Aromatoleum aromaticum EbN1: one gene and its partner. The protein of the gene in region 1 binds, or shares a complex with, the protein of each later gene. Links are inferred from orthologs where the notes say so. Each region holds a gene or a part of one and is shown in the gene's direction. Other genes may lie near its edges. The genes, in order: EBN1_RS16395 and lolA.

Evidence for each region.
Region 2: the proteins of EBN1_RS16395 (region 1) and lolA are in contact, whole or in part, in a cryo-EM structure (PDB 7ARM), measured with the Escherichia coli proteins. The link is inferred for Aromatoleum aromaticum EbN1 from one-to-one orthologs.

What each region holds. Positions count from the first base shown.
Region 1 is NC_006513.1:3,446,700-3,461,891, forward strand. What follows is about bases 8,517-11,385. They hold EBN1_RS16395 (lipoprotein-releasing ABC transporter permease subunit), read left to right. Parts: upstream 8,517-9,258; coding sequence 9,259-10,512; downstream 10,513-11,385. Other genes in these bases: EBN1_RS16390 (hypothetical protein), read right to left, coding at 8,517-8,999; lolD (lipoprotein-releasing ABC transporter ATP-binding protein LolD), read left to right, coding at 10,505-11,191; EBN1_RS16405 (DUF2062 domain-containing protein), read right to left, coding at 11,204-11,385. In the rest of the region: EBN1_RS16355 (LOG family protein), read left to right, coding at 314-1,213; EBN1_RS16360 (TPM domain-containing protein), read right to left, coding at 1,271-1,816; EBN1_RS16365 (TPM domain-containing protein), read right to left, coding at 1,845-2,804; EBN1_RS16370 (LemA family protein), read right to left, coding at 2,847-3,464; EBN1_RS16380 (OmpW/AlkL family protein), read right to left, coding at 5,126-5,803; single-stranded-DNA-specific exonuclease RecJ, read right to left, coding at 6,223-7,914; more of EBN1_RS16390, read right to left, coding at 7,911-8,516; more of EBN1_RS16405, read right to left, coding at 11,386-11,749; EBN1_RS16410 (DNA internalization-related competence protein ComEC/Rec2), read left to right, coding at 11,853-14,201; EBN1_RS16415 (alpha/beta fold hydrolase), read left to right, coding at 14,348-15,192. UniProt on the Escherichia coli protein: Part of an ATP-dependent transport system LolCDE responsible for the release of lipoproteins targeted to the outer membrane from the inner membrane.
Region 2 is NC_006513.1:4,157,797-4,173,118, reverse strand. The notes cover bases 12,169-15,167. They hold lolA (outer membrane lipoprotein periplasmic chaperone LolA), read left to right. Parts: upstream 12,169-13,342; coding sequence 13,343-13,993; downstream 13,994-15,167. Other genes in these bases: EBN1_RS19790 (replication-associated recombination protein A), read left to right, coding at 14,006-15,167; EBN1_RS19800 (DNA translocase FtsK), read left to right, coding at 12,169-13,346. Outside these bases: EBN1_RS19860 (LpxL/LpxP family acyltransferase), read right to left, coding at 1-973; EBN1_RS19855 (3-hydroxyacyl-ACP dehydratase FabZ family protein), read right to left, coding at 970-1,272; EBN1_RS19850 (AMP-binding protein), read right to left, coding at 1,269-2,615; EBN1_RS19845 (COG4648 family protein), read right to left, coding at 2,612-3,304; EBN1_RS19840 (phosphopantetheine-binding protein), read right to left, coding at 3,301-3,597; ppa (inorganic diphosphatase), read left to right, coding at 3,946-4,473; EBN1_RS19830 (GNAT family N-acetyltransferase), read right to left, coding at 4,527-5,672; EBN1_RS19825 (NAD+ synthase), read left to right, coding at 5,924-7,540; EBN1_RS19820 (P-II family nitrogen regulator), read left to right, coding at 7,593-7,931; EBN1_RS19815 (Smr/MutS family protein), read right to left, coding at 7,960-8,916; trxB (thioredoxin-disulfide reductase), read right to left, coding at 9,063-10,016; EBN1_RS19805 (Crp/Fnr family transcriptional regulator), read left to right, coding at 10,269-10,940; more of EBN1_RS19800, read left to right, coding at 11,043-12,168; more of EBN1_RS19790, read left to right, coding at 15,168-15,322. UniProt on the Escherichia coli protein: Participates in the translocation of lipoproteins from the inner membrane to the outer membrane.

The sequences.
Region 1 (15,192 bases):
GGGGCGCGTAAAGCGCCCCACTTTTTTGAGCTGTTGCGTGGCGAATGGCGGCTCGAACAATTGAACCTAAAAACCTCAGTTACCCCCACCCTGCTTGCACCCCGAGTTTGGAATCCGGGTCGCACCGCCGGTCGAGCTTTCTGAAAAATCGAGCAGCAACCCGCATCAATGCTGGGGCGAATCCGCCAAAACCGTCATTTTCGGGGCTGAACTGTCGAACCCCGGGGGCCGTCCGGTATTCTCGTGACACCGAAATCAGCTGCCGAAGATGCGATCATGGGAGCCGACTCACATTTCCGGAGCATGATCGAGCATGAAGAAACTGCACCACATCCACGCCCGCAATTTCCCGTCCGCCCAGGACGAAGTCGAGGCCGCCCAGCCTCATTCGCCGTACGACGCGCCCGGCAGCTCCTTTCGCATGGCGTTCGCGGACAGCGAATTCCTGCTGCGCGAGGAACTGCGCCCGGTGCGCCTGCAGCTCGAACTGCTGAAAGCGGAGCTGATCCAGCAGGAGCAGGGCGTCGAATCCACTGTCGTGGTGTTCGGCAGCGCGCGCTTCAAGTCGCCCGAAGTGGCAGCGGCGATGCTCGACGAGGCGCGCGCCGGCGACGATCCGGTCGCGATCCGGCGCGCCGAGCAGATGGTGAAGAACGCCCGTTACTATGCCGAAGCGCGCCGTTTTGCCGAGCTGGTCACGCAGGAACCCGACGTGCTCGGCGAGCCGGTCATCATCGCTACCGGGGGTGGCCCCGGCGTCATGGAGGCGGGCAATCGCGGCGCCCACGACGCCGGCGGGCGCAGCATGGGCATGAGCATTTTCCTGCCGTTCGAGGAAGCACCGAACCCCTGGATCACGCCGGAGCTGTGTTTCCAGTTCCACTACTTCGCGATCCGCAAGATGCATTTCCTGATGCGCGCGGTCGCGGTCGTGAGCTTTCCCGGCGGTTTCGGCACTCTCGACGAATTGTTCGAAGTGCTGACCCTGACGCAGACGCGCAAGATCCGTCGCCGGCCGATCATCCTGATCGGCCGCGATTTCTGGGAGCGCCTGATCGACTTCGACGTGATGATCGAGCACGGCGTGATCAGTCCGGAGGACGTCGAGCTTTTCCGCTACGTGGAGACTGCCGACGAAGCCTGGGACGCGATCAAGGCCGCTTACAACGAAGACAATCCTGCATTGGTCGCCCGGCAGCTGAGGGGGAGTTGAACCTCCCGGGTACCCGGCGCAGGCTGGATCAGCGGGTCGTCTATGCCGCCAGGACGATCAGCGAAGCACCGGACGGTTGGGGAGCTGATCCTCCCGCTGCGGCGGGGTTTCGCCAGGGGCGTGACTGGCGGGAAAATGCCGCTCCAGCGCCGCCGTTACGGCGTCGATCGCTCGGGCGAGGCCCTCTTCGTAGCGCCCGGCACGAAACTCCGCGCTCATGCTGGCCAGCGTCTCTCTCCAGTAGGCGTCATCGATGTGCCGCGCGAGGCCGCGGTCGGTGACGATGTCGATGCGGTGCTCGGCGAGCTGCAGGTAGATCAGCACGCCGTTGTTCAGTTCGGTGTCCCACACGCGCAGCTTGCCGAATTCCGTCAGCGCGCGCTCGCGCACCACCTGCTCGATCGGCACGCGGCGGCGTAAATGGCGCCACAGGTAACTCATCGGCAGGCTCGCTTCGATGCACACGCAGATCTCGCCGGTGTGACGCCGTTCGCTGTCGTGCACGCGCGCTTCGAGGCGTTGCAGCGTGTCGTCCCCGACCGCATGGCGCACGTCGTCGGCATCGAGCCACAGGTGGCGGATCACGCGCATCACGATGTTCATCGATGACTCCCGGTCCGGTCGGGTAGCGCTACCATCGTCCCGAAGCGCCGCCGCCGCCGAAACTGCCGCCGCCTCCGGAACTGAATCCGCCCCCGCCTCGGCCGCCCCCGCCCCAGATGATCGGGCCGCCAAAGCCGCCGCCTCCGCCGCCGCGGCCACCGCGGCCTCCTCCGCCGATGCCCAGCACGAGCACGAAGATGAACGCGACGACGCCGGCGATGATCGCCAGCAGCAGGCTGCCGAGCAGCAGCTGCGCGAGCAGGCCGGCGACGCCCCCGGTGGCGAGCGCCCCGAGCTTGCGTCCCAACATACCGACGAGCACCGCCCCGACGATCGGAACGCCGACGAACAGGAACGCCCCGAGGTCTTCGAGCGACGGCGGATCGCCGCGCCCGCGGACGTCGGGCTCCGGCAAGGGCAGGTTTTCACCGCGAATGCGCGCCATCAGCGCGTCGAGGCCGGCGTCGATGCCGACGGCGAACTCACCCCGGCGGAAAGCTGGCGTGATGGCCCGGTCGATGATGTGGAACGCGGCGAGATCCGGTACCGCCCCTTCGAGTGCGCGAGCGACTTCGATGCGCACCCGTCGGTCGTCTTTCGCGACGACCATCAGGATGCCGTCGCCGATGTCGCGCCGGCCGATCTTCCACTCGGCCGCGACACGGTAGGCGTAGGCGGCGATGTCCTCGGGAGCGGTCGTGGCCACGATCAGCACGACGATCTGGGCTCCGCGTTCCGCTTCGAAGGCTGCCAGCTTTGCTTCGAGCGCCTGACGTTCGCCGGAGTCGAGCGTGCCGGTCTGGTCGATGACGCGCGCAGTGAGGGCGGGAACCGGCTGGAGATCCTGGGCGAGCGATGCGGTCGGGCCCAGCAGTGCGAGCGCGACGAGTGCAACGAATGCGATCGAAGCGCTCGTCAGCCAGCGGCGGGCAGCGGTCCAGACGGCCTGCAGACCGGCGAAAAGGGCGGGACAGGGGTGGCAGTTCATCAGATCAGGTCGGAGCGATGATCGCGCCGGGCGAGCCGTGACTCAGCGCGCCCCCGAAGTGCCGAAATCGACGCTCGGCGGACGCGAGATCTCCTGTTCGTTCGCGACGGTGAAACCGGCTTTCGGCTCGTAGCTGAAGATCATCGCGGTCAGGTTCGTCGGAAAGCTGCGCGCGAGCACGTTATATTCCTGCACCGTCTTGATGTAGCTGTTACGCGCGACGGTGATGCGGTTCTCGGTCCCTTCCAGCTGCACTCGCAAGTCCTGGAAAGCCTGGTTCGCCCGCAGGTTCGGATAGTTTTCGGCAACTGCCAGCAGTCGCGACAGGGCGCCGCCGAGCTGGCTCTGCGCCTGCTGGAAGCGTTCCATCGCCTGGGGATCATCGAGCATCTCGGGCGTGACCTGGATCGCCGTCGCGCGCGAGCGCGCTTCGATTACACGGGTGAGCGTTTCCTGTTCGAAATTCGCCTCGCCCTTGACAGTGTTCACGAGATTCGGGATGAGATCGGCGCGGCGCTGGTACTGGTTCAGCACCTCCGCCCAGGCTGCCTTGCTTTGCTCGTCGAGGCGCTGGAAATCGTTGTAGCCGCAGCCGCCAAGGCCGAGCAGCGCGCACGCGGCGACGACCACGGAGAAGCGTCGGAAAAGTCTCTCGAACATGCGGTGCGTCCCTCCATCGATTTTTGCGCGCGGGCAGCGCCCCGGTCGGGTCGGGTTGCAAACCTTCCCGTCGCTCGGCCATGCGCCATCATAAAGCCGCTCGCAGCATAGGTGTCCGGAATATTTGCGCTGCCTTCAGCCCTGTGCGGCTCGGGGCGACACAAGCGCGGCGGGCTGCCCCTGTCGATCCGCGAGGCGGGCGCGCCGACGCCGCGATTGCGGCAGCAGCGCCCGGAGAGGTCGAAAGGTCTCAGACGCCCTGTTTCAGGCTCGCCGCGATGAAGTCGTCGAGGTCGCCGTCGAGCACGGCCTGGGTGTTGCCGACCTCAAAGTTCGTGCGCAGATCCTTGATGCGCGACTGGTCGAGCACGTAGGAGCGGATCTGGTGGCCCCAGCCGATGTCGCTCTTCGAGTCTTCGAGCTTTTGCTGCTCGCTCTGGCGCTTGCGCAGTTCCAGTTCGTACAGCCGCGCTTTCAGCATCGACATCGCCTCGGCCTTGTTCTTGTGCTGCGAGCGGTCGTTCTGGCACTGCACGACGACGCCGGTCGGCTCGTGCGTGATGCGCACCGCGGAGTCGGTCTTGTTGATGTGCTGGCCGCCCGCGCCGGAAGCGCGATAGGTGTCGATGCGCAGGTCGGCCGGGTTGATGTCGATCTGGATCGAATCATCGACTTCCGGATACACGAACACCGACGAGAAGCTGGTGTGGCGCCGCGCGTTCGAGTCGAACGGGCTCTTGCGCACGAGACGGTGGATGCCGGTTTCGGTGCGCAGGAAGCCGTACGCGTAGTCGCCGCTGACCTTGATCGTCGCGCCCTTGATGCCGGCGACTTCGCCTTCGGATTCTTCCATCAACTCGACGTTGAAGCCCTTGCGCTCGCAGTAGCGCAGGTACATGCGTTCGAGCATGCCGGCCCAGTCCTGCGCCTCGGTGCCGCCGGCCCCGGCCTGGATTTCGATGAAGCAGGGGTTCGGGTCCATCGGATTGGAGAACATCCGGCGGAATTCGAGCGCATGCACTTTCGCCTGAAGCTCCCCGATGTCGGCTTCGACCGCGGCGAGTGTGTCTTCGTCGTCTTCGGCTTCGGCGAGATCGAAGAGGTCCTTCAGGTCGGAAGACAGGCTTTCGATATCGCGCAGGTTGTGCACCACGTCTTCGAGTTGGCGCTTCTCCTTGCCGAGTTCCTGCGCCTTCTCGGCGTTGTTCCAGACGGCCGGGTCTTCGAGAGCGCGGGTTACTTCTTCGAGTTTCGACGATTTCTCGTCGTAGTCAAAGATACCTCCGGAGTTCGCGACCGCGGGCACGCAGGTCGTCGAGTTGCTGGGCGATGGCGTTGAGGCGTTCGGCTTCCATACGGCACTCCGGAAAATCGGGAAAGCCGGAGAGTATACCCGGGCGGTGCTGTTACGCGGGACAGAATCTCGGACATCCGGGCAGGGATCGCCGCGGCGCTTCGAGCCGCGCGTCGGCTACAGTTGCGGCTGATGGGAAAACCACGGCCGATCACGGCTACGACCGGCCCACCCGATGAGGGAAAGAGAACGGAAGGGCTGATGGTGTTCGCGGTCTGACCGGATCCCGGATTTCGCGCTGCACAAATGAAAACGGCGACCGCTGGGCGGCCGCCGTGGTTTCACGAGTGAACTGCGATACCGGCGATCAGAAGCGGTAGCCGACGCCGACCATGTACACCCACGGGTCGATATCGATGTCGACCTTGACCTTGCCGAGCGCCGGATGACGCGCAGTCGCCTCGCCGTCGATGCCGATGCGCCACACGGCAGCGTTGAGAATAACCTTGTCGGTCAGCATGTAGTCGAGACCCGCCTGGAGTGCGAGGCCCCACGAGCTTTCGCGGTCGAGGTGGGAGAATCCTTGTGCCTTGCGTGCGCTGGTCAGCTCTTCATTGAAGAACGTCGTGTAGTTGATGCCGGCGCCGACGTAAGGCTGCCACTTCGACGAGGAGTCCATCGGGAAATATTGCAGCGAGAGCGTCGGCGGGAGTTGCTCGATCGTCGAGAGCCTGCCGTCGAGACCACCTCCGATTCCTTTCAGGCCGACTACGTGCTTGAAGGGGGTCGCGGCGAGGAGTTCGATGCCGACATGATCGCGGATCATGTACGACAGCGTCACACCGAGTTGCGTGTTGTTGTCGACTGTGACTTTGGCTCCCGGGATTTTGCCCGTCGCCGTGGTGGAGACACTCGAATCGTCGACTGTCGGATCGACCATGATGGCCCCGGCCCGCACGACGATGTCGCCTTGTTTGTATGCCTGGGCGAGCGGGCTTGCCAGAGTCAGGGCCAGCATCGAGGAAAAGAGAACGGAACGTTTCACGGCTTGCTCCTTTTGTATGAAATCTTTACTGCCGTGGATTGTAACCATTTCTTAATAATGGTTATATGCGCTGCACAAAAATATTTCTTTTGGGTAGATAGATAAAATTGATCGCGACCACCGTTCCTGCCGGAGAGAACTCCGTCCGCCAAGGGGTTAGCGAGCTCAAGGTACCTGAGGGCTCGAAAAGAGCCGCGCTGGGGAAACGGAGCTTGCTTTCCCACCTTTGACTCGGTTCACGTCACGACGTGGATGCCGAGCAATACCGTCCAGCGGAGGAATCCCAGGCATGCTGCATTGCAGCATCCGTGGTGTCGCCTGGAGATTTTATTGGAGCGATGCAGCACGCGCTGCGACCGTCCGGAGCCACTGCCATGCGGGATTTTCGCAGCGGACGCTGCGCTCGGCAGCGGGACGGGCTATACAGTGTCGAAGTGTTCGAGCATCAACTGCAGGTTGGTGACGCCGTTGTATTCGTTCGGCGCGAGCCGGTAGGCAGCATGGATGCTCGCTCCCGCGCTCTCGGCGAAGTTGAAGCGGATCGCGTCGAAGCGCACGCCGTTCTTCGATAACTGCAGCTTCAGGTGCTTGTCCTTGAGCAGACGCTGGTTGTCGACGCGGAAATGGTCCTCGAACACCGGCGCCGCGAAGCCCTGTCCCCAGATGTCCTGTTCGATCAGTCGCGCTGAATCGAGCGTCATGTAACCGCTTTCGAGCACGCCGTCGGTTTCCAGCGTGCGCGTCAGGTCGGCGGTGCCGACGAGTGATTGGACGATCTCCTCGAACGCCCCCCCGAAGCGCCGGTAATCCGTTTCGCGGATCGTCAGGCCCGCCGCCATCGCGTGGCCGCCGAAGCGCAGGATCAGGTCGGGATGCCGCTTGGCGACGAGATCGAGCGCGTCGCGCAGGTGCACGTTGGCAATCGAGCGCCCCGATCCCTTCAGTTCGCCGTCCGCGCCGCGCGCGAATGCGACGACAGGCCGGTGCAGTTTCTCCTTGATGCGTCCGGCGACGATGCCGATGACGCCCTGGTGCCAGTCCGGCTCGAACAGGCTCACGGACGCCGTTTGTCCCGGGTCGAAGCCAGCGAGGCGCATCAGCGCGTCTTCCTGCATGCCCTGTTCGATGCTGCGCCGCTCGCGGTTCAACTTGTCGAGATCCTGGGCGATGTTCAGCGCGCGGCCCATGTCGTCGCTGATCAGGCATTCAATGCCCAGGCTCATGTCCGAGAGCCGACCGGCGGCGTTCAGCCGCGGGCCGAGCGCGAAACCGAGGTCGAAAGTGTTCGCGCGTTCGAACTCGCGTCCGGCCGCGGCGAACAGCGCGCGGACGCCGGGCTGCATGCGCCCGGCTCGCATGCGGGCGAGCCCCTGGGCGACGAGGATGCGGTTGTTGTGGTCGAGCTTCACGACGTCGGCAACAGTGCCGAGCGCGACGAGGTCGAGCAGCTCGCCGAGGTTCGGTTCCTGCCGCCCGGAGAACGCGCCGCGGCTGCGCAGTTCGGCGCGCAGCGCGAGCATCGTGTAGAACATCACGCCGACGCCGGCGAGCGCCTTGCTCGGGAAGTCGCAGCCCGGCTGATTCGGATTGACGATGACGTCCGCATCGGGGAGCGCGTCGCCGGGCAGGTGATGGTCGGTGATGAGCGTCGCCATGCCGTAGCTGCGCGCCGCGGCGATCCCTTCGACACTGGCGATGCCGTTGTCGACGGTGATCAGCAGGTCGGGCTCCATCCGCGCAGCCAGTTCGACGATCGCCGGCGTGAGGCCGTAGCCGTATTCGAAGCGGTTCGGCACGAGATAGCCGACGTCGGCGCCGAAAGCGCGCAAGGCCCGAACTCCGACGGCGCAGGCAGTGGCGCCGTCGCAGTCGTAGTCGGCGACGATCACCATCCGCGCGCCGGCCTCGATCGCGTCGGCGAGCAGTTGCGCGGCTTCATCGGTGCCGCGCAGCGCCCCCGGCGGCAGCAGCCCCTTGAGGCCGTAGTCGAGCTCCTCGCGCCGCGAGATGCCGCGCGCCGCATAAATGCGCGCGAGCAGCGGATGGGTGCCGCCGTCGATCAGGCGCTGGACGACGCGGGGCGGAACGGTGCGGGACTGGATGCGTGTCATCGGCGGGCGGGGGCAGGGTCGGCGACGGGTTTGGCGGGGAGAGACGGAGCCGGCGGGGTGAGCGATTCGAGAAGGGCGTCGAAAGCGAGCGGTTTGCGCCAGAATTTCCAGCGCTCGTCGGCGCGCACCACGAGTTCGAACGTGCCGCGGTCGCCGGGGGCGGTGAGAGTCAGTTTCTGCACGCGGCCATCGCCGAGCGCCCCGGCGAGCGGTGCGAGCCAGTCGCGTTCGAGCGTGGCGAGGTTGCTGCGCCAGGCGTCGAGATCGAGCTGTCGTGCCGCGTGGACGAGCGTGTCGAGGACGACAATCGTGTCTTCGCGCAACGCCGTCGCGAGATCCGGCGCCGAGACTTCGGCTCCGGTGGCGCGCACCATGCCGCGGGCGAGCGGTTCGGCTGCCTGCACTGCGGGCAGCGTCCCAGCCGGGGCCGGTGCCAGCGCTCCAGCACCCCAGAACCACAGGCTGTTCGCAGGACGCCGTCCGGCGGCTTCGCGTGCCTGGTTGAGCGGATGGTTGTGCAGCAGCACCTGCACTTCGTTCATCGTGCGCTGCCACAGGCGGGCGTCGTCGCCTTCGGGCAGGAACTGGCGGATCGGCCGTCCGATGACGTCATGCAGCGGAAAAAGCCTGGCGCGAGTCGGCGCGGCCAAGCGGAGGTACCAGCGCGTTGGCGTGCACGCTTCGAAGCGGCCGAGATCGCCGAAATTATCGTTGAGGGCGGCGATCAGCGCGCAGACGTCGTCGTCGCCGAGTTCATCGGCCGGGAAGTCGTTGAGCAGCAGGTGTTCGCGCGCGAAGGACAGGTTCACGGGGTCGGCGCACAGCCAGGCGCCGCCCGGATCGGGCGCGAGTGGGGCCGATTCGCCGAGGCGGCGCAGCGCGGCCAGCGGCAGCGGGCCGTCGGACGAGCCGGTGCCCAGACCGAACAGGCGCGCAAGCTGGAGGTCGAGCGGCTCGAAGTCCCGGTGTTCGCGCCGTCCGCGGCCGAGGAGGCGTGCGAGTGCGGGAAGTTCGATGCCCGCTGCGGGGGCGACGAGCGAAGCGCCGGGCCAGATCAGGCCGGGAATGACGAGGTGAATCTGCATGTAGCGACCACAACAAGAAGCGGATCGAGTCTAGCACAGCGCCTGACTGGTCCGGCGGCACCAGACGATCGGGCCAGCGCGGGAGTCGACGCCGCTCCCGGTGCGGGCCAGGCCGCAGCGTTCGTGCTCGCGTCGGCAAGGGCAGGACGCGTGAAAACGAGCCGGTTCGTCGCGATTTTTCGCGATCCTGCCGGCTGTTCATCGCGCTGCGCCTGTCCTTGCGGCAGAATGGCGCCTTTTCGCCGCTGCCCCCCACCCGATGCGTTACGAAATCCTGGTCGGTTTGCGTTACACCCGGTCGCGCAAGCGGGCGCAGGGGCGCAACCGCTTCATCTCCTTCATCTCGCTGGTGTCGATGCTCGGCACTGCGCTGGGCATCGCCGCGCTGATCGTCGTGTTGTCGGTGATGAACGGCTTCCAGGAAGAGTTGCGCACGCGCATCCTCGGCGTCGCTTCGCACGTGCAGGTCTCCGGTTTCGACGGCGAGCTCGATGCGTGGCAACAGGTTGCCGACCAGGCTGCGCGCCATCCGGATGTGGTCGCCACGGCGCCGTACATCCAGGAACAGGGCATGCTGTCGTTCGACCAGGCGGTGCGCGGCACGCTGGTGCGCGGCGTGCTGCCAGGGGCCGAGGACGGCGTCGCCGATTTCGTGCGCTTCATGCGCTCGGGCAGCTTCGACGCGCTGCAGCCCGGACGCTTCGGCATCGTGCTCGGGCGCGACCTCGCGTTCGCGCTGCAGGCGCAGGTCGGCGACAAGGTGACGCTGATCGCCCCGCAAGGACTGGTGACGCCGGCGGCAGTGCTGCCGCGGGTCAAGCAGTTCGAGGTCGTCGGGATCTTCGAAGCGGGGATGTTCGAGTACGACTCCGGCCTCGCGCTGATCCACCTGCGCGACGCCCAGGCGCTGTACCGCATGGACGAGCGCGTCAGCGGGGTGCGGCTGAAGCTCGACGACCTGTTCGCCGCGCCGCGCGTCGCGCGCGAGCTGCCGGGCCTGATCGAAGGCGCTGTGGCGGTCAGCGACTGGACGCGCAGCCACGCGAATTTCTTCCGCGCGGTGGCGCTGGAGAAAACGATGATGACGATCATCCTGTTCCTGATCGTCGCCGTCGCGGCGTTCAACATCGTGTCGACGCTGGTGATGGCGGTGCAGGAGAAGTATGCCGACATCGCGATCCTGCGCACGCTGGGCGCGAGTCCCGCGTCGATCATGGCGATTTTCGTGCTGCAGGGCGCGATCATCGGCCTCGTCGGCCTCGCCGCGGGGGTCGCCGGCGGCTTGTTGCTGGCGCACAACCTCGACGTCGTGATTCCCGCCCTTGAACAGATCACGGGCGCGACGTTGTGGAACAAGGAGATCTACTACATCAGCGAGCTGCCGTCGAAAGTGCTGCCGGCCGACGTGATCACGATCGTGTCGCTGTCCTTCGTGCTGACCCTGGTGGCGACGCTGTATCCGAGCTGGCGCGCGTCACGCGTGAACCCGGCCGAGGCCCTGCGCTATGAGTGAAGCGACGAACGAGCCGGTGCTGGCCTGCGAAGGCCTGTCGAAGACTTTCCGCGAAGGGGCTGACGCGCTGCAGGTGCTCGACGGCGTGACGCTCGCAGTCGCACGCGGCGAACGCATCGCGATCGTCGGTGCGTCGGGCTCGGGCAAGAGCACCTTGCTGCATCTGCTCGGCGGGCTGGACGTGCCGAGCGCCGGCGCGGTGCGCCTGCACGGACGCGATTTTTCGCGCATGTCGGATGCCGAGCGCGGTCGGGTGCGCAACGAGGCGCTTGGGTTCGTGTATCAGTTTCACCACCTGCTGCCGGAATTCTCGGCGCTCGAGAACGTCGCGATGCCGCTCTACATCCGGCGCATGGAGCGCGAGGCGGCGAACGAACGGGCGGTGGCGATGCTCAAGGAAGTCGGCCTCGGGCACCGGCTCGACCATGCACCCGGCGAGTTGTCCGGAGGCGAGCGCCAGCGCGCGGCGATCGCGCGGGCGCTGGTGACTCAGCCGGCATGCGTGCTCGCGGACGAGCCGACCGGCAACCTCGACCGGCGCACCGCCCAGAGCGTGTTCGACCTGATGCTGAGCCTCAACGAGCGGCTCGCGACGAGCTTCATCATCGTCACCCACGACGAACAACTCGCCGGGCGGGCGCAGCGCACGCTGCGGCTTGACGACGGCCGGCTGGCGTGACTCGCAGGATGTTCAGCCGCCGTTGCGATGGGTGCGGCGAGCGTGCCAGGTGCGGATCAGCCAGATTCGCCACGCTGCCTTGACGGTGAGGTAGCCGAGCAGCGACAGCGTCGCCGCGAGCAGGATCAGGCCCAGCCCCAGAGGCTTGCCCAGGCCCGCCATCCAGTCCACGAGCGCGCCACCCCACGCGATCAGCGTCATCTCGCCCAGTTCAGGAGGCGGCGCGAACTCCTGCCCGTTGATGCCCATGGCCCAGCTGCCGATCTCGTAGGCGAGAAAATACAGCGGGACGATCGTCACCGGGTTCGAATACAGCGTCGTGATTATCGCCAGCGGCAGGTTGACGCGGAATGCCACGCAGCAGATCGCCGCCGCGCCCGCCTGCAGCGGTCCGGGAATGAGGCCGCAGAACAATCCGACCGCGAAGCCGCCGGCTGCCGAATGTCGATTCAGGTGCCACAGGCGCGGGTGCAGCAGCGTGCTCGCGAACGGCCGCAGCCAACGGTTGGAGCGAATCGTTTCGTGCTTCGGCAGAAAACGCTTGAGGATCTTGCGCATGGTCATCCGGTTCGGAGCGGGGATTCTAATGGTTCGCCCGGCAAGTCCCAAACGCCGCAGCGAGCTTGTCAGCGCTTCCGGCGCACAGGCATGATGCCGAAATATGCGAACGTCAATAATCGCCTTCGCCCTGGGTGTCTGGCTCTGCCAGGGTCTTCCGGAACTGCCCGGCACCGGCTGGCTGCTCGCGCTTCTCGCTGCGAGCGGGGCTGTCGCGGCGGCATCGTGGCGCGCCGAAGCTCGCACGCGGCTCGCCGGCCTGTGCCTGCTGGCGCTCGCCGCAGGCTTCGTCTGGTCGGCGGGGCGGGCACAATGGCGTCTCGCCGACGAGCTGCCGATGGCTTGGGAAGGACGCGAGGTGGTCGTGACCGGCGTCATCGACGAGCTGCCGCGAACCCTGGATCGTGGCGTGCGCTTCGTGCTGCGTGTCGAATCGGCGTCCGCCCCGGTGCCGCAGCGGATGCTGGTGTCGTGGTACGCGCCACGCGCCCGGGCCGGCGGCGACGAGGATGCGGGCGACGAGGGACAGGTCCCGCCGCTGCGACCGGGCGAGCGCTGGAAGCTGACGCTGCGTCTGAAGCGCCCGCACGGCCTTGCCAATCCCGGCGGCTTCGATTACGAAGCATGGTTGCTGGAGCGCGGCCTGCGGGCAACGGGTCATGTACGGGCGAAAGGGGAAAACATCCTGCTCGACCCGCTGGTGGCCGATCCAATGGTCCTTGTCCACCGCCTGCGCGATTCGGTGCGCGCCCGTTTTATCGCGACGCTCCCCGCTGCCGAATACGCCGGCGTTCTCGTCGCGCTGGCCGTCGGCGACCAGAACGCGATCCCGCAGGAACAGTGGACGGTATTCCGCAAGACGGCCGTGGCCCACCTCGTCAGCATCTCCGGATTGCACGTGTCGATGGTCGCGCTGGCGATCGGCGGCATTGCCGGATGGGGGTGGCGGCGCATCCCGGCGCTGACGCTGCGGTTCCCGGCAAGGAAGGCGGCGGCGCTCGCCGGGCTCGCCGCGGCGGCTGCCTATTCGCTGCTCGCGGGCCTCGGCATTCCGACGCAGCGCTCGCTGATCATGCTCTCGGTGCTGGCGCTGGCGCTGTTGCTCGGGCGCGAGTCGGCAGGCAGCCGCGTCATCGCCCTCGCGTTGTTCACGGTGCTGGTGGTCGACCCGTGGGCGGTGCTGTCGGCGGGATTCTGGCTGTCGTTCGGCGCAGTCGCGGCGATCATGTACGTCGTCGGCGGGCGCGCCGGCAGCATGCCGGGCTGGCGTGTCGCGGTGACGACGCAGCTCGCAATCACGCTGGCGACCGTTCCGGCGCTGCTCGTGCTGTTCAATGCGTTCTCGCTGCTGTCGCCGTTTGCCAATGCGTTCGCGATTCCGCTGGTGAGTTTCCTGATCACCCCGCTCGCGCTGGCAGCGATCGTGCTGCCGTTCCCGCCGCTGCTGGAACTGGCGCACTGGCTGACCGGGCTGATGATGGTCGCCCTCCAATGGCTCGCGGACATGCCATTCGCGATGTGGCAGCAGGCCGGGCCGCCGCCGCTGATCGCCCTTGCGGGGATCGCCGGCGTGCTGTGGCTGCTGCTGCCGCGAGGCACTCCTGCGCGCCATGTCGGGGTGCTGGCGATGCTGCCGATGCTCGCATGGTCGCCACCGCGCCCGGCGCCGGGCGAGTTTCGCCTGACAGTGCTAGACGTCGGCAATGGCATGGCGGTGCACCTGCAGACAGCCCGTCACGACCTGATGTACGACACCGGGCCGGCCTACGGGCCGGACGTGGACGCGGGGGAGCGGGTGCTGTTGCCCTATCTGGGAGCGGTCGGGGTGCGGCGGCTCGATCGCCTCGTCATTTCGCACGACGACCTCGACCACACGGGTGGCGCCGCGTCGCTCGGGGAGGGCGTGAAAATCGTGGACATCCGGGCGGACCTGCCTCCCGGGCATCGGCTCCACGCCGGCCGCGTTGCGCCTGTTTCCTGTGTCGCCGGTGAGCGCTGGCGCTGGGATGGTGTCGATTTCGAAGTGCTGCATCCGGTCGCAGGCGAGGATGCGCGGCGCGACAACGACAAGTCGTGCGTGCTCCGGATCGCCGCGCCCGGCGGATCGGCGCTGCTCGCGGGCGACATCGAGACCTCCGCCGAGCGCAGCCTGCTGGCGCGGTCGGCCCACGCCTTGGCAAGCGATGTCGTCGTCGTGCCACACCATGGCAGCCGTTCGTCATCGAGTGCGGCGTTCATCGCGGCCGTCGATGCACAAGCCGCGATCTTCACGGTCGGTTATCTCAATCCGTTCCGCCATCCGCATCCTGCGGTGTGGGCCAGATGGTCGGCTTCCGGGGCGCGCAACTGGCGCACCGACAGCCAGGGCGCGATCCGCGTCGACGTGCGCGACGGCGGCGTGAGCGTCGAGGCGCAACGCCTGATCGCATCACGCTACTGGCACGGGCGGTAAGCTTCGTGACTCCACGCTTCACGTGAAGTGAGCAGCTTCCGCGCAGGCCTGGCGGTGGCTGAGCGAGTTCGCAGCGTGGTTCGTGGTCACCGGCATACGCATCCGGGCTGCTAAACTCCGGCTTCCTAATCCAACGGCCTGAATCGATGAGCCTGCTCGACACCCTGCGCCGCCTGTTTCGACCCGCGCCGCTGCCGACCCGCCCGTATCGCGGACTGCGCGAGAAGTCCGTGCAGTGCATCGGCCCCCACGGCCTGCATCGCATGGCCTATACCGAATGGGGCGACCCGGCGAACCGCAAGGTGCTTGTCTGCGCGCACGGCTTGACGCGCAACGGCCGGGACTTCGACTTCCTCGCGCAGGCGGTCGCCGACGACTACCGCGTCGTCTGCCCGGACGTCGTCGGCCGCGGGCGCAGCGACTGGCTCGGCGTCAAGACCGATTATGGCTTTCCTCTTTACGTCGCCGACATGATCACGCTGCTCGCGCGGGTCGATGCCGATACCGTGCACTGGGTCGGCACGTCGATGGGCGGCATCATCGGCATGCTGATCGCCAGCCAGCCACACACGCCGATCTCGCGCCTGGTGCTCAACGACGTCGGCCCGGTGATCACCGCGGTGTCACTGCAACGGATCGGCGAATACGTCGGCAATGCCCCCAAATTCCCCAGCATGGCTGCCGCCGAAGCCTGGATACGCGAGATCAGTGCACCGTTCGGCCCGCTGACCGACGCGCAGTGGCGACACCTCACGGAATATTCGGTCAGGCCGGTCGAAGGCGGTTTCGCCATGGTTTATGACCCCGGGATCGGGGATGTCTTCCGCCATACGCCGATCACCGTCGATGTCGATCTGTGGGATGTGTACAAGGCGATCCGCTGCCCGACACTGGTGATTCGCGGCGCGGAATCGGATCTGCTGGAAGCGGAGACCGTTGCGCGGATGGCGCAGTCCGGGCCGCGCGCGCAGAGCGCGGAGTTCCCGGGCGT
Region 2 (15,322 bases), 700 kb from region 1 along the record:
CCCGGCTGCGCGCCGGTTGCCAGAAGTCGAAGAAGTTGAACCAGTTGAACGGCGCGTGCCGCGCGTGATGTTCGAGCCGCGCGGCATAGCGGACGATCGCGTCGCGCTGCGCCGCGCCGCGGGTTTCGCGCGTGACGGCAGTGAAATCGGCGAGGTGTTCGAAGTGGATGTCGTAGCGGTTGCCGCCGCGGTAGAGACCGACCATCAGGATCACTGGGCGTTTCAGCATCGCCGCGATGCGCCACGGCCCGGCGGGGAAGCTCGCCGGCGCGCCGAGAAAATCGACGCGTTCGACTGCGTCCGGCCCGACGCTGCGGTCGGCGAGCATGCCGACGAGCATGCCGTCGTCGAGCCGTTCGCGCACCTGCAGCATCGAATCGAGTCGGCCGAGCGGGATGATGTCCTGCTGCGCCGCCGGATTGATCGCGGCCAGCGTGCGGTTGATCTTCTGCGCGTTGTCTTCGTACATCACCATCGCGACCCGGATCCCCGGCTGCTGGCGCCCGACCGCGCGGATCACCTCGAAGCTCCCGAGGTGGGCGCCGATCAGGAACACGCCATTGCCGTCGGCGACGATGTCGCGGATCAGTTCGCCGCCATGCATGCGGATGTCGAACAGGTCGAAGCGTTCGTTGAGGAGATAGATGCGGTCGTGGATCGTCGTGGCGAAGGCGAGGAAATGCCGGAACAATTCGGCCGGCCGCGGTGTGCGTTCGAGCACGCGCGCTAGGTACGCGTGCGACGCACGCCGCGCGGTGGGAGCGAACAGTAGGAAATAGCCGGCGATGAGCCGCAGCACGAGCCGTCCGGCGCGACGTCCGAGACGCAGCGAAATCCATGTCATCAGCCGCAACATCGGCTGGTTGCTGCGCTCGGGGCGGCGCGTCCAGGCGGTGTCGGCGGCGGGCGCTCGCGCGTCCGCCGAACCCTCCAGGTCGTCGGGCTGCGCAGCTGCGGTTCGGGTGCGAGTCACGACGCTGCCACTCTCAATGTGCCGGATACGACCGTTGCGTCGCCGGCGAGGATCTCGAAGTGCCACGCACCCCCCAGCTCGCGCACATGGCGAATCAGCAGCGAGGTGCCGGGACTAACCGGCTGCAGGAACTTTGCCGCGGCGATCTGGCAGGGCGGTACCCGCCGGCCCAGGGCGATGCCGAGCGCGCCGGTCGCCCAGCCGAGCAGCACGACGCCGGGCAGGATCGGTTGGCCGGGGAAATGCCCGGCAAACGCCGGATGGTCCGGCGCGACGACGATCGCGGTTTCGAACTTCATGCCGGATCGCTGCGCAAGCGGCGGCACAGCTCGTCGAGCGCCGCGCGCGGCAGCTTGCCGGTCGCGTTGCGCGGGAGCCGGTCGGCGAACAGCAGCGGGCGTGGCAGGAACAGCGGGTCGATGCGCTCGCGCAACGCGTGCAGCAGCGCGCCCCGATCGAGCCCGGGTGCGACGACGATCGCCCACAAGCGCGTCGCCCCATCGATCTGCTCGTCGTCCGGCATCACGAAGCTGCCGTCCACTACGCCCGGAATCGCGTTCAGCTGGTGGTTCAGGTAGCTCAGCGAACTGCGTTTGCCGGCGATGTTGACGAGATCGACCGAACGTCCGTGCAGCAGGAAACGGTCGGCGGCGGTCGGTTCGAGGATGTCGCCGAGCGCGGTGCGCTGCTCGACGTGTCCGCCGTACGCCCACGCCTGGCCGTCCTCGACGCTCAGGCGGACGTCGCGAAAAAGCTGCCATTCCGCTGTCAGCGCGGTGCGCCGCGTCGCAGTCTGGCCGGTTTCGGTGCAGCCGTAGATTTCCAGCAGCGGGCCGCGCAGGCGCGCTTCGGTTTCGGCGGCGAGGTTGCCCGACAGCGGGGCGGTCGCCGAGACGACGAGATCGGTGACCGGCAGCGCCACATCGGCGGCGAGCAGCGTGCGCAGGTGAAACGGCGTCGAGACGAGCACGCGCGGGCGTGGCACGGTGTCGAGCGCGGCGGCGATATCGGCCGGGTAGAACGGACGTCCGGCCCAGAAGCCGCCGCCCCCCTGCAGTGCGAGCAGTACCGTCGACTCGAAACCGTACATGTGCTGCGGCGGCACCGTGCCGACGATCGCATGGGGCGCGGCGGGGGACAGTCCGAGGCGCTCGGCTTCGGCCGCGGCGTTGCGCACCAGCGCGCCCCAGGTCTTGCGGTGCGGCACCGGCATGCCGGTCGAGCCGGAAGTGAACACGCAGGCGACGAGCTGGTCGGCGGCGACGGCGGGCACCGGGCCGGCATGGTCTGGGCCGGCGAGTTCGGGGTATTGGAACTGCGGCAGGTCGATGTCGCACGCGCCGTCGGCGAGGCAGAACGCATCGGGCGCAAACGCCGCGAGCTGGCGTACGGTTTCAGGGGTGTGCGTGGACGGCAGCAGGCTGACCTTGCCGGCGAGCAGGCTCGCGGCGAGGCCCACGGTGAAGCGGTAGCGGTCGGCGCAGATATTGAGCACGTGGCCCCCCGGCGGTAGCAACGCGGCGAGCCGGTGCACGTCGCCGAGGAAGCGCGCGACGCTGATGCGTTCGCCGTGGCGCCACGCAAGGGCGGCGTCCAGGCACGCATGGCCCAGCAGCGGCAGGGGCGGCGCAACGTCGCTCATCGGTGGCCCCGACGCGTCGCCGGCGTTCTGCGCGATGCTGCGAGTGCGGGGTTTGCCGGGGGTTGCCAGTAGGCGCGCACCGCATCGAGGATGCCGCTGCGCTCTTCGGGCGGCAGGACTCGCAGGCGCACCACGTATTCGCCAGCGAACATCAGCGCGACGAGCGGAAAAGTCAGCAGGTTCGCGAAAGCGGACCACACGTCGAGCGGACCGAACGCGAACAGCGCGATCGACACCATCGTCATCAGGCCGAAGAACAGCGCCCAGGCGAGCGTCACGCCGCGCGTGTAGCGGGCAAGCACGGGGCCGGGTGCGCCGTGGATGAGCGCCGCGACGCGCGTGCACATCGGCTCGCGCCCGCCGATCAGCGAGCGGCCGAACGCGATGCCGAGCAGGGCGTTGGTGCCGACATGCTGGATGAAATACATCCAGCCGACGTTGCGCGCGAGCGTCGGCCACAGCAGCGCGAGCCCGAGCGCCGCGAAAGCCAGCAGCGCGAGCAGCACCGTGCGCAACGGCGAGTGCCAGGCGAATGTTGCGGCGACAAACGCAAACGGCGCGATGCCGAGCAGCGCTCCCCACGAGGACGTCTCGACCAGCGCGGTGGTGTAATGGGCCGCCACCGCCCAGGCGACGACGACGCAGACCAGTGCGACGCGATGCGTGCCGCGCGCGAAATCGAGCTTCATTGCGTGCGGTGGCTGGCGATGTATCCGGTCAGGCTGCGCAGCGAACGGAAGATCCTGATGTTGTCGTCGTCATCGGCGCGCAGCTGGAAGCCGTAGCGTTTCGACACCACGAGGGCCACTTCGAGGATGTCGATCGAATCGAGCCCGAGGCCTTCGCCGAACAGGGAGTCGTCGGGAGGGATCGAAGCCGGCGCCTGCTCGAGGTTGAGCGCTTCGACAATGATCCCGGCGACCTCGAGCCGGAGCGCGTCGAGGTTGTCCGGAGCGGGCAGGGCAGGAGCGATTTCTGTCATGAGTGGCGCGATGATTGGGTGGGCGATCGGGAAAGCAAACCGCGGGATTCTATCGAAAACTGCCGCTCGCCGCTCAGCCGCACCTGGCGTTGAGGAACGAGGTCGGAAAGCTGAGGCCGTCCTCCGAAGAGGCCAGCCGGGCGTGATGCTATCACCTCAGGTCTGCTGTGGCCCGTGGTGTTCGTCACGTGACGATGTTGCGGCGACGCCGGTCCGGCCCGCTTCGAACACCGCGCCGAGGGTCGGTCGCGCGAAACCGGGAGCGCGGTCCGATGGGCGTTGCGAGCAGCGACGGGCGACGCGTTTCCCCTTATAATCCGCGCCACATTTTCCATGGGAGAGGGAATTATGGGTTTCGAGCTCGTGAAGGCCGGCAAGGACGTGCCGAACGACATCAACGTCATCATCGAGATTTCGGCGCAGGGCGAGCCGATCAAGTTCGAAGTGGATAAGGACAGCGGTGCGGTGTTCGTCGATCGCTTCATGGGCACGTCGATGCGCTACCCGATCAACTACGGCTACGTGCCGCACACCGTCGCCGGCGACGGCGATCCGGTCGACGTGCTGGTGGTGACCCCGTTTCCGCTGATGCCGGGCGTGGTGATCCGCTGCCGTCCGGTCGGCGTGCTGAAGATGGAAGACGACGGCGGGCAGGACGCGAAAGTCGTCGCTGTGCCGGTGTCGAAGCTCACGCCGCTGTACGACAAGGTCCAGACCACTGACGACCTGCCCGAGCTGCTGATGAAGCAGACAGTGCATTTCTTCCAGCATTACAAGGATCTCGAGCCGGGCAAGTGGGTCAAGGTGCTCGGCTGGGGCACCGTGGAAGATGCGAAGCAGGAAATCCTCAACGGCCTGAAGAACGCCGCAAAATAAATACACTGCAAGCTGTCTTGTCCGAAAACGGCCCGCCGAGCGCGGGCTGTTTTTCATTCCGGCGCTGTCCTTCGCGAGGCACGAAACGGCGAGCGCTCGGTAAGTTCGTCGAGGTAGAAGTCGATGCCCGCCGTTTCCTGCGCGAGAAAGCGGTCCACTGCGTCGCGCCAGCGCGGTTCGCGAATCCAGTGCGCGGAGCGCGTGACGACCGGCTGCAGCCCGCGCGCGAGCTTGTGCTCGCCCTGTGCGCCGCCCTCGAAGCGGCTCAGGCGGTGGCCGATGCAGTAGTCGATCGCGCGGTAATAGCACAACTCGAAATGCAGGAACGGCAGATGTTCGGTCGCGCCCCAGTAGCGGCCGTAAAGCGCTTCGCCGTCGCACAGGAAAAAGGCGCTTGCGACCGGCTTGCCCTCGCGTTCGGCGAGCAGCAGGCGCACGCTGTGCGGCGCGCGCGACGCCAGCTGCGTGAAAAACGGCGCGCCGAGATAGGGCGTCGAGCGGTGCAGCGCGTAAGTCGCCGCGTAACAGCGATGGAAGAACGCCCAGTCGGCGGCGTTCGCCGTCGTGCCGTCGAGCCAGCGGAACGTCAGCGAATGGGCGGCGGCGTGGCGCCTGTCCTGGCGGATTTTCTTGCGCTTTTCGTGATTCAGGCTGCCGAGAAAGTCGTTGAAATCCCGGTAACCCGCGTTGAACCAGTGGAACTGCACGCCTTGGCGGATCAGCAGGCCGGCTTCGCGCATCCATCCAGCCTCGGTTTCGGTGGGGAAAAGCACGTGCAGCGACGACAAACCGCTTTCCTCGGCCGACGCCAGCGTTGCCTGCAACAGCGCTTTGCGGCTTGTGGTGTCGCGGCCGAGCAGGCGCATCCCGGGCACCGGCGTGAACGGCACTGCCGCAAGCCACTTGGGATAGTAGGCGAGGCCATGGCGCGCATACGCCTCGGCCCACGCCCAGTCGAAGACGTATTCGCCGTACGAGTGGTGCTTCTCGTACAACGGCATCGCCGCGACCAGCTGCGGCCCTTCCCACAGCGTTGCGTGGCGCGGCAGCCAGCCGGTGCCCGCCCCGACGCAGCCCGTCGCCTCGAGGGCGGCGAGGAAGGCGTGCGACACGCAGACCTGTCCGTTGGTGAGCGCATCCCAGGCGGCGGGATCGATGCCGATCACATCATCGAAGCGGCGAAAGCGGTATGTCGGCACGTTGGCAGCCCGGTGGTGATCGAAGCGATCGGTGGGACCGCGGCCGGCGCGATTCGTTTGTCGCGTGCCGCAGCGTCCGCCCAGCTGCCCAATTATTGCGCAACTTCGTATTTTCCTTGCGGGCAGGGGATTTGTAGCGCTTGCTCACGTCTTATCCACAGCTTTCCCCACGCCCCCTGTGGGTGAAAAACGGCCGATCGAGTGGGGCTCGTGGTCCGCCGATTGCAGGCTGAAACGGTATAGTTGCGCCCATGGACAAAACGCTCGCTATCGCTGTCGCCCAGCTCAATTTTACCGTCGGCGACCTCACGGCCAATGCCGACCGGATCATCCGCGCTCTCGACCAGGCTCGCGCGGCTGGCGCCGACCTGTTGCTGACGCCTGAACTGGCGCTATCCGGCTATCCGCCCGAAGACCTGCTGTTGCGCCCGGATTTCTACCGCGCATGCAGCCGCGAAGTGGCACGCATCGCTTTGCACACCGACGGCATCACGCTGGTGCTCGGGCATCCGGAAGAGCGGCGCGACTGGCGCTACAACGCCGCGTCGGTGATTCGCGACGGCGAAGTCCTCGCCACCTATCACAAGCATCTGCTGCCGAACTACGAAGTGTTCGACGAGGAACGCTATTTCGACCGCGGCCTCGACGCGTGCGTGTTCGAACTGAACGGCGTGAAGCTCGGCGTCAATATCTGCGCCGACCTGTGGGAGTCGGGCCCGGCCGAACTGGTGCGTGCCGAAGGCGCGGAACTGCTGCTCGGCCTGAACGCATCGCCGTACCACATGAACAAGCTCGCGCGCCGCTACGAAGTGCTGCGCGGGCGCGTCGCCGACACCGGCCTGCCGGTGGTCTATTGCAACATGGTCGGCGGCCAGGACGAACTGGTGTTCGACGGCGCATCGTTCGCGCTCGACGCGGACGGCCAAGTCAGGTATCAGGCGGCTTCGTTCGAGGAGCGGCTCGACGTGCTGCATTTTCGCGGCGGACGCTGGGAGCCGGGCGAAATCGTTCCCGCACGGCCGATCGAGGAGGAAGTCTACGAAGCGCTCAAGACCGGTGTGCGCGACTACCTCGGCAAGAACGGTTTTCCCGGCGCGATCATCGGCCTGTCCGGCGGCATCGACTCCGCGCTGACGCTGTGCATCGCCGTCGACGCGCTCGGGCCGGAGCGGGTGCGTGCGGTGATGATGCCTTCGCCCTACACGGCGCAGATGAGCCTCGACGATTCGCGCGCACTGGTCGCGAACCTCGGCGTGCGCTACGACGAAATCCCGATCGAGCCGGCGATGAACACGTTCGCCGACCTGCTCGCCCGGCAGTTCGAGGGGCTGCCGGCGGACACCACCGAGGAAAACCTGCAGAGCCGCATCCGCGGCATGATCCTGATGGCGCTGTCGAACAAGACCGGCGCGATCGTGCTGACGACCGGCAACAAGAGCGAGATGGCAACCGGCTACGCGACGCTGTACGGCGACATGGCAGGCGGCTTCGCGGTGCTGAAGGACTTGTACAAGACTTTCGTGTTCCGCCTGTCGCGCTGGCGCAACACGGTCAGTCCGGTAATGCCCGAGAACATCATCACCCGGCCGCCGTCGGCCGAGCTCAAACCGGACCAGACCGACCAGGATTCGCTGCCGCCGTACGACGTGCTCGACGCGATCATCGAGGCCTACATGGAGCGTGACGAGTCGCCGCGCGAGATCATCGCGCGCGGCTTCCCCGAAGCCGACGTGAGGCGCACCGTCGCGATGCTCAAGCGCAACGAATACAAGCGCCGCCAGTCGCCGGTCGGCATCCGGGTGACGAGGCGCGGTTTCGGCAGGGACTGGCGTTATCCGATAACATCGCGCTATCAGGACGAATACTGACTGCGCAGGACCGAGCCGAATCGGCGTCCGCCAGCCCTCGAGGAGAAATTACATGAAGAAAATCGAAGCCGTCATCAAGCCGTTCAAGCTCGACGAGGTCCGTGAAGCGCTGTCCGAAGTCGGCATCGCTGGTCTGACCGTGTCGGAGGTCAAGGGCTTCGGCCGCCAGAAAGGCCACACCGAGTTGTATCGCGGCGCCGAGTACGTCGTTGATTTCCTGCCGAAAATCAAGGTCGAAATCGTCCTCGGCGACGACCTCGTGGACCAGGCGGTCGAAGCGATCATCAAGGCTGCGCGCACCGGCAAGATCGGCGACGGCAAGATCTTCGTCACGGCTGTCGAGCAGGTCGTGCGCATCCGCACCGGCGAAACGGACGAAGCCGCAATCTGATTGCTTCCTTCCGGCTTGCGGGCTGCGTTCACTCCTTCGGCGGATTGCCGGCCCTCAGCAGCACCAGCAGCGCTCCGGAGCCGCCTTTGTTCGGGCCGGCCTGGCAGAACGCGAGGATTTCCTCGCGTTGCGCGAGCCAGCCGCGCGACAGGTGCTTGAGGATCGACAGTTTGCCCGGTGACCCCAGCCCCTTGCCGTGAATCACCCGCACGCAGCGGCGCCCCTGCTGCAGGCTCGCCGCGAGAAAGCGTGCCAGCGCTTCGCGGGCGTCGTCCCGATTGTAGCCGTGCAGGTCCACTTCTCCCTGCAGCACCCAGCGCCCGCGGCGCAAGTCCATCAGCACGCGGCGTGGCAGGCCGGGGCGCAGGAAGATCGCCTCGTCCCCCATTTCCAGCCGGTCTTCGAGGCTCATCGGCGCGTCGAGCGATTCGCGCAACGCAGCCTGCTCGTCTTCGCTGTGCTTCAATGGCTCCGGGCGGGGCGGCGGAGGCTGCAGCTCGACCCGGTCGCGTGATTCGATCTGTCGGGCGCCGCGCACCGCATGACGGAAAAGCTCCGCCGGATCGAGCGCGTCGTGATCGGGCGGCAACAGCAGCGACGCCGGGTCCGTCTCGATGCGATGCCGGTCCTCGTCGCGCATGTGCAGTGGATACGGCGACGGACGGGCGCGACCGAGCTCCGCGTGACCGGTGTCGCGAAGCGGCGTCACGTCGCCGGTCGCCGAGCGAAAGAGCGCTGCGTCCTCGAGTCCATCGAGGGACGCGCGCACGGCGGGAGAGGGGGTGTCAGGTTCGAGCGGTTGCGGACGCGGTACCGGTGCCGGCTTCGGCGTCTCGATTTCCGCTCGTCCGCACCCTTTCGTGATTGGTGCGACATCCCGCACAGCCTCGCGGAACAGCGCCGGATCGTCATCGGCGGACGCGCCGGGGAGAACTCCGGCGGCCGTCGCGTCGCGGGTGTTTTTTGCCGCACCCGGGTGGGGCATCTCCGGCTTCGCAGGCTTTTGGCTGCTCGCGGCCGGTTTCAGCTTGCCGCGCAAGGCGGCAAGTTCTTCGAAGGCATGCGATGTTCGCCCGGTCCGGCTTCCCGGTTTCGGTGCAGCAGGGGGAAGCCGCCGGGTCATCGTCGTGCTCAGCCGGCGAGCGTGTCCAGGTAGCGCTCCGCATCGAGTGCGGCCATGCAGCCCGTGCCTGCGGATGTCACCGCCTGACGGTAGATGTGATCCTGCACGTCGCCCGCGGCGAACACGCCGGCCACGCTGGTCGCCGTGGCGTCGCCTTCGCGGCCGCCCTTGGTGATGATGTAGCCGTTTTCCATCTCGAGCTGGCCTTCGAAAATGTCGGTGTTCGGCTTGTGGCCGATCGCGATGAACACGCCCTGCAGCGCGACGTCGCGGGTCGCACCGGTATTCGCATCCCTGACCCGCATGCCGGTCACGCCGGTGTTGTCACCCAGCACTTCGTCGAGCGTCGAGTTGAGCGCGAGTTCGATCTTTCCGGCGGCGACTTTCTCCATCATCTTGTCGATGAGGATTTTCTCGGCGCGGAACTTCTCGCGGCGATGCACAACCGTGACTTTCTTCGCGATGTTGGCGAGGTACAACGCTTCTTCGACTGCCGTGTTGCCGCCGCCGATCACTGCAACGTCCTGGTTCTTGTAAAAAAAACCGTCGCAGGTCGCGCATGCGGAGACGCCGCGGCCGGAGAATTTCTCTTCGGACGGGAGGCCGAGATATTTCGCCGTCGCGCCGGTCGAGATGATCAGCGCGTCACAAGTGTATTCGCCGGCGTCGCCGACGAGCCGGAACGGTTTCTCGCCGAGCTTCACGGTGTGGATGTGATCGAAGACCATCTCGGTATTGAAGCGTTCGGCGTGCTTCTGGAAGCGGGCCATGAGGTCAGGCCCCATCACGCCATCGGCGTCCGCGGGCCAGTTGTCGACATCGGTCGTGGTCATCAGCTGACCGCCCTGCGCCAGTCCCGTGATCAGGACCGGATCGAGGTTGGCGCGGGCGGCGTACACTGCGGCCGTGTAACCGGCCGGGCCGGAGCCGAGGATGAGCAGGCGGGCGTGCTTGGTTGTCATAGCGTGATCTTCTTTCTGGTTGGCGACAGCGGGATTATAGCCGAGGGGTTTGTCCCGCCGATTCAATGATGTCCATAGTGCGGGACGATCGCGAAAAGCGTTTTTCATCAGTGCAGGTGCCTCATCGACGCCACGCGATGCTGGGGTTCGGTCGGGAAAGTCAATCGCGGATTCCGGTAAAATCAGTGATATTGTGCGTCGCCAGTTTTCCCGTTTTCTGATACGCCCGTTCGAGCACATTCCGGAGTCGCCATGACACAGCCCACCGCGGTTTCCACCACCGCCTTGAAGACCTTCTCGCTGTTTCAGGGCTTGTCCGACGACACCCTGGCCACGGTTTCCCGCTTGGCGATGATGCGCCGCATCCCGCGCGGGCAGAGCGTGGTGCATGCAGGCGAGCGCTGCGATTTTGTCTACCTGGTCCTGACGGGGAGCCTCAAGGTCGTCGTCAGCGACGAAGATGGCCGTGAGGTGATCCTGACGATTCTGGGGCAGGGCGAACTGTTCGGCGAGATGAGCATGTTCGGCGAGCAGCCGCGCTCGGCGACCGTCGTCGCGGTGATGCCTTCCGACCTCGTGATGATCGCGAAGAACGATTTTCGCACGATCCTGCAGGGCAACTTCGAAGTGGCCTGGCGCATCATGGCCAACCTCGCCGACCGCCTGCGCAGTGCCGATCGCAAGATCGAGAGCCTCGCGCTGATGGACGTCTACGGCCGCGTCGCGCGCCTGTTGCTCGAAATGTCGGAGGAAGTGAACGGGGCGGTGGTGGTGGTGCGCAAGATCACGAAGCAGGACATCGCGAAAATGATCGGGGCGTCGCGCGAGATGGTCAGCAGGGTCATGAAGGACCTCGCGGCGCAGGGGCTTATCGAGGAAACCGGCGCCGGCATCGTGCTGCGCGATCGCCTGCAGAGCGTCTGAATCGGGCGGGTCTGTTTCCCTTCGCAACAGCGGCAACGGCCGTTTTGACGGATCGCATATAATTACGCACCGTCGTTTCCCTTCGCCCTCAAGTTTCTCCTCATGTCGTCCCGCCTGTCCTCACGTTCCCAACCTTTGCCGGAAAAGATCTCGCTGCTGTTGCAGGAAGCCCGCTGGCTGATTCTCGGCGTGATGTCGCTGTACGTCGGCCTCGTGCTGCTCGGCTACAGCAAGGCCGATCCGGGCTGGTCGCACGCCGCCGAAGTGTCGCGTATCGCCAACCCGGGCGGGCGCTTTGGCGCGTGGCTCGCGGATCTGCTGTATTACCTGTTCGGCGTGTCCGCGTGGTGGTGGGTGGTTTTTCTCGGCTACGGGCTGGTGTGGGGCTTTCGCCGGCTGAAGCATGACCTGCGCCTCGACAGGCGGTCGTTCTTCATCGTTCTGGTGGGTTTCTTCGTCGTGCTGGTCGCGAGCAGCGCGCTCGAGTCGCTGCGTTTTCACTCGCACGGCGCAAGCATTCCGCTGGCGCCCGGCGGCCTCATCGGCATGGAACTCGGCGCCGCGGTGCAGCGTTATCTCGGCTTTACGGGCGGCACCCTGCTGCTGTTGGCGCTGTTCGCGTCCGGATTGAGTCTTTTCTCCGGGATCTCGTGGCTGTCGCTCGTCGAGCGGATCGGCACTTCGGTCGAACGCGGGTGCAGCACGCTTCGGCAGGCATGGCGTGGCCGAACCGAGCGCAAGGCGGCGCAACCGGTCGCGCAGAAGGGCGACGCGCTTGGCGAGCCGAAGCGGCGCAAAGCCGAAGCGGCACCGTCCCGGTCCGTGCGCATCGAGCCGGCGCGGATCGAGCCTGCGATGGTCGACACGCCGAAACCGGAGCGCGTCGAGAAGGGCCGGCAGCAGCCGCTCTTCGTCGATCTGCCGGCCGGATCGATGCCGCCGCTCGCGCTGCTGGATCAACCGTCTGCCGACGTCGAGCCGCCGTCAGCCGAATTGCTGGAATCGACATCGCGGTTGATCGAAGCGAAACTTGCGGATTTCGGCGTCGAGGTGAAAGTGCTGGCGGCCTATCCCGGGCCGGTCGTGACGCGCTACGAAATCGAGCCGGCGACCGGCGTCAAGGGCAGCCAGGTGGTCAATCTGGCGAAAGATCTTTCGCGCGCGCTGTCGCTGGTGTCGATCCGCGTCGTCGAGACGGTGCCCGGCAAGTCGTGCATGGCGCTGGAGCTGCCGAACCCGAAACGGCAGATGGTGCGCCTGTCCGAAATCCTGGGCTCGAAGGCGTATCAGGACATGCATTCGACACTGACGGTCGCGCTCGGCAAGGATATCGGCGGGCAGCCGGTCGTCGCAGACCTCGCGAAGATGCCGCATCTGCTCGTCGCCGGCACGACCGGCTCGGGCAAGTCGGTCGGCATCAACGCGATGATCCTGTCGCTGCTGTACAAGGCCGAGCCCGAGAAGGTACGGCTGATCATGGTCGACCCGAAGATGCTGGAATTGTCGATCTACGAGGGCATCCCGCACCTGCTGGCGCCGGTCGTCACCGACATGAAGCACGCGGCGAACGCGCTGAACTGGTGCGTCGTCGAGATGGACAAGCGCTACAAGCTGATGGCGGCAGTCGGTGTGCGCAACCTCGCCGGCTTCAACAAGGCCGTCACCGACGCAGCGAAAGCCGAGAAACCGCTGACGAACCCCTTCGCGATCAACCCGGACAACCCGGAGCCGCTCGAGACGCTGCCGCACATCGTCGTCGTCGTCGACGAGCTCGCCGACATGATGATGGTCGTCGGCAAGAAGGTCGAGGAGCTGATCGCGCGGCTTGCACAGAAGGCGCGCGCGGCGGGCATCCACCTGATTCTCGCGACGCAGCGCCCGTCGGTGGACGTCATCACCGGCCTGATCAAGGCGAACGTGCCGACGCGCATCGCGTTCCAGGTGTCGAGCAAGATCGACTCGCGCACGATCCTCGACCAGATGGGCGCGGAAGCCTTGCTCGGTATGGGCGACATGCTTTACCTCGCGCCCGGCACCGGCCTGCCGGTGCGGGTGCACGGCGCGTTCGTCGCCGACGACGAGGTGCACAAGGTCGTCGACCATCTCAAGCACAGCGGTCCGCCGGATTATGTCGAAGGGATTCTTTCGGCCGCCGAGGAGGAGGCTGACGGCGCGCTCGGCGGCGGAGACAGCGGCGATGGCGAGGCCGATCCGCTCTATGACCAGGCCGTGGAGATTGTCGTCAAGACGCGGCGACCGTCGATTTCGCTCGTGCAGCGACATTTGCGCATTGGCTACAACCGCGCCGCACGATTGATCGAACAGATGGAACGTTCCGGCCTGGTATCGACGATGGGCAGCAACGGCAATCGCGAAGTGATTGCGCCGGTGAAGGAGACCGAATGAGACATCGGGGCATGGGTCCGGCAGCGTTCACGGCCCGCATGCTGCTGTGCGCGGCAGCCGCCTGGATATCATCGGGAGCGGCGGCAGCGGCGAGCGGCGTCGAGCAGCTGCGCGAGTTCGTCGACACCGCGCGCAGCGCGCAGGGCGAATTCGAACAGACCGTGTCGTCCGCGTCGGGGCGCCGGGCGCAGCAGGCGAGCGGCAGCTTCGTGTTCCTGCGGCCCGGCAAATTCCGCTGGAGCTACGACAAGCCGTATCCGCAGCTGCTCGTCAGCGACGGCGAGAAACTGTGGTCGTGGGACCGGGATCTGAACCAGGTCACCGTGAAGCGCCTCGGCGACGCGCTCGGGAGCACGCCGGCCGCGATCCTGGCGGGCAGCGGCACGCTGGACCGCGACTTCGATCTCGCCGAAGCGGGCTCGGGCGACGGGCTCGACTGGGTCCTGGCGACACCGAAGCACGCGGAAAGCAGTTTCCAGTCGATACGCCTGGGCCTCGCGGGGGAGCTGTTGAAGCGCATGGAGTTGCAGGACAACTTCGGCCAGACGACGATGATCGTGTTCACGTCGCTTGAACCGAACGCGCGTCCCGATCCGTCGCTGTTCCGTTTCGTCCCGCCCGCGGGCGCCGACGTCATCGGCGACTGACGCGCGACGCGGATGGCGGACCTTTTCGACGACGTCGAGCCGCCGCGCGTACCGCTCGCGGAGCGGATGCGCCCGACGACGCTCGCCGAGGTCGCCGGCCAGCGCCACCTGCTCGGTCCCGGCAAGCCGCTGCGGCTCGCCTTCGAATCCGGCAAGCTGCATTCGATGATCCTGTGGGGACCTCCGGGTGTCGGCAAGACGACGCTTGCACGCCTGATGGCGCAGGCTTTCGATGCGGAATTCATCGCACTGTCGGCGGTGTTCTCCGGAGTCAAGGACATTCGCGAAGCGGTCGCGCACGCGCAGACTGAAAAGGCGCGCGGACGCCACACGATCCTGTTCGTCGATGAGGTGCATCGCTTCAACAAGGCGCAGCAGGATGCGTTTCTGCCTTACGTCGAGCAAGGCGTCGTGACGCTGATCGGCGCGACGACCGAGAATCCGTCGTTCGAAGTCAATTCGGCGTTGCTGTCGCGCGCGGCAGTCTACGTGCTCGAACCCCTCGACGACGAAGCGCAGGGCGAACTGTTCGAACGCGCCCGTCTGCTGGCGTGTCCGCAACTGGAATTTGCGCCCGCCGCGCGCGAGCGCATGATCGGTTTTGCCGACGGTGACGCACGGCGCCTGATGAACCTCATCGAGCAGGTTCAGGTCGCCGCCGAAACCGCAGGCGTGGTGACGGTGACGCCCGAGTTTGTCGACGAAGCGCTATCGACTCGCCTGCGACGCTTTGACAAGGGAGGCGAAGCGTTCTACGACCAGATATCTGCACTGCACAAATCGGTGCGGGGTTCGAATCCGGATGCCGCTCTTTATTGGCTGTGCCGGATGCTGGACGGGGGGGCGGATGCCCTCTATCTCGGACGGCGCCTGATCCGCATGGCGACCGAGGACATCGGGCTCGCCGATCCGCGCGCACTCGAAATCGCGTTGAACGCCTGTGCGACGTACGAACGGCTGGGGTCTCCCGAAGGTGAACTGGCCCTCGCCGAGGCAACGGTCTTCCTGGCCTGCGCGGCGAAATCCAACGCAGTCTACAAAGCCTATAATGCCGCACGCAAACACGTCGCCCAGGACGTCTCGCGTCCGGTGCCGCTGCATCTGCGCAACGCTCCGACCCGCCTGATGAAGGAACTGGGCCATGGCAAGGCTTATCGCTATGCGCATGACGAACCCGAGGCTTATGCCGCCGGCGAAAACTACCTGCCCGACGGCATGAAGGCGCCCGGATGGTATCGCCCGACGCAGTACGGACTGGAAGCGCGGATCGCGGCAAAGCTCGAGCATCTGCGCGAGCTCGACAACCAAGCGGCTACGCGCGTCCCGAAG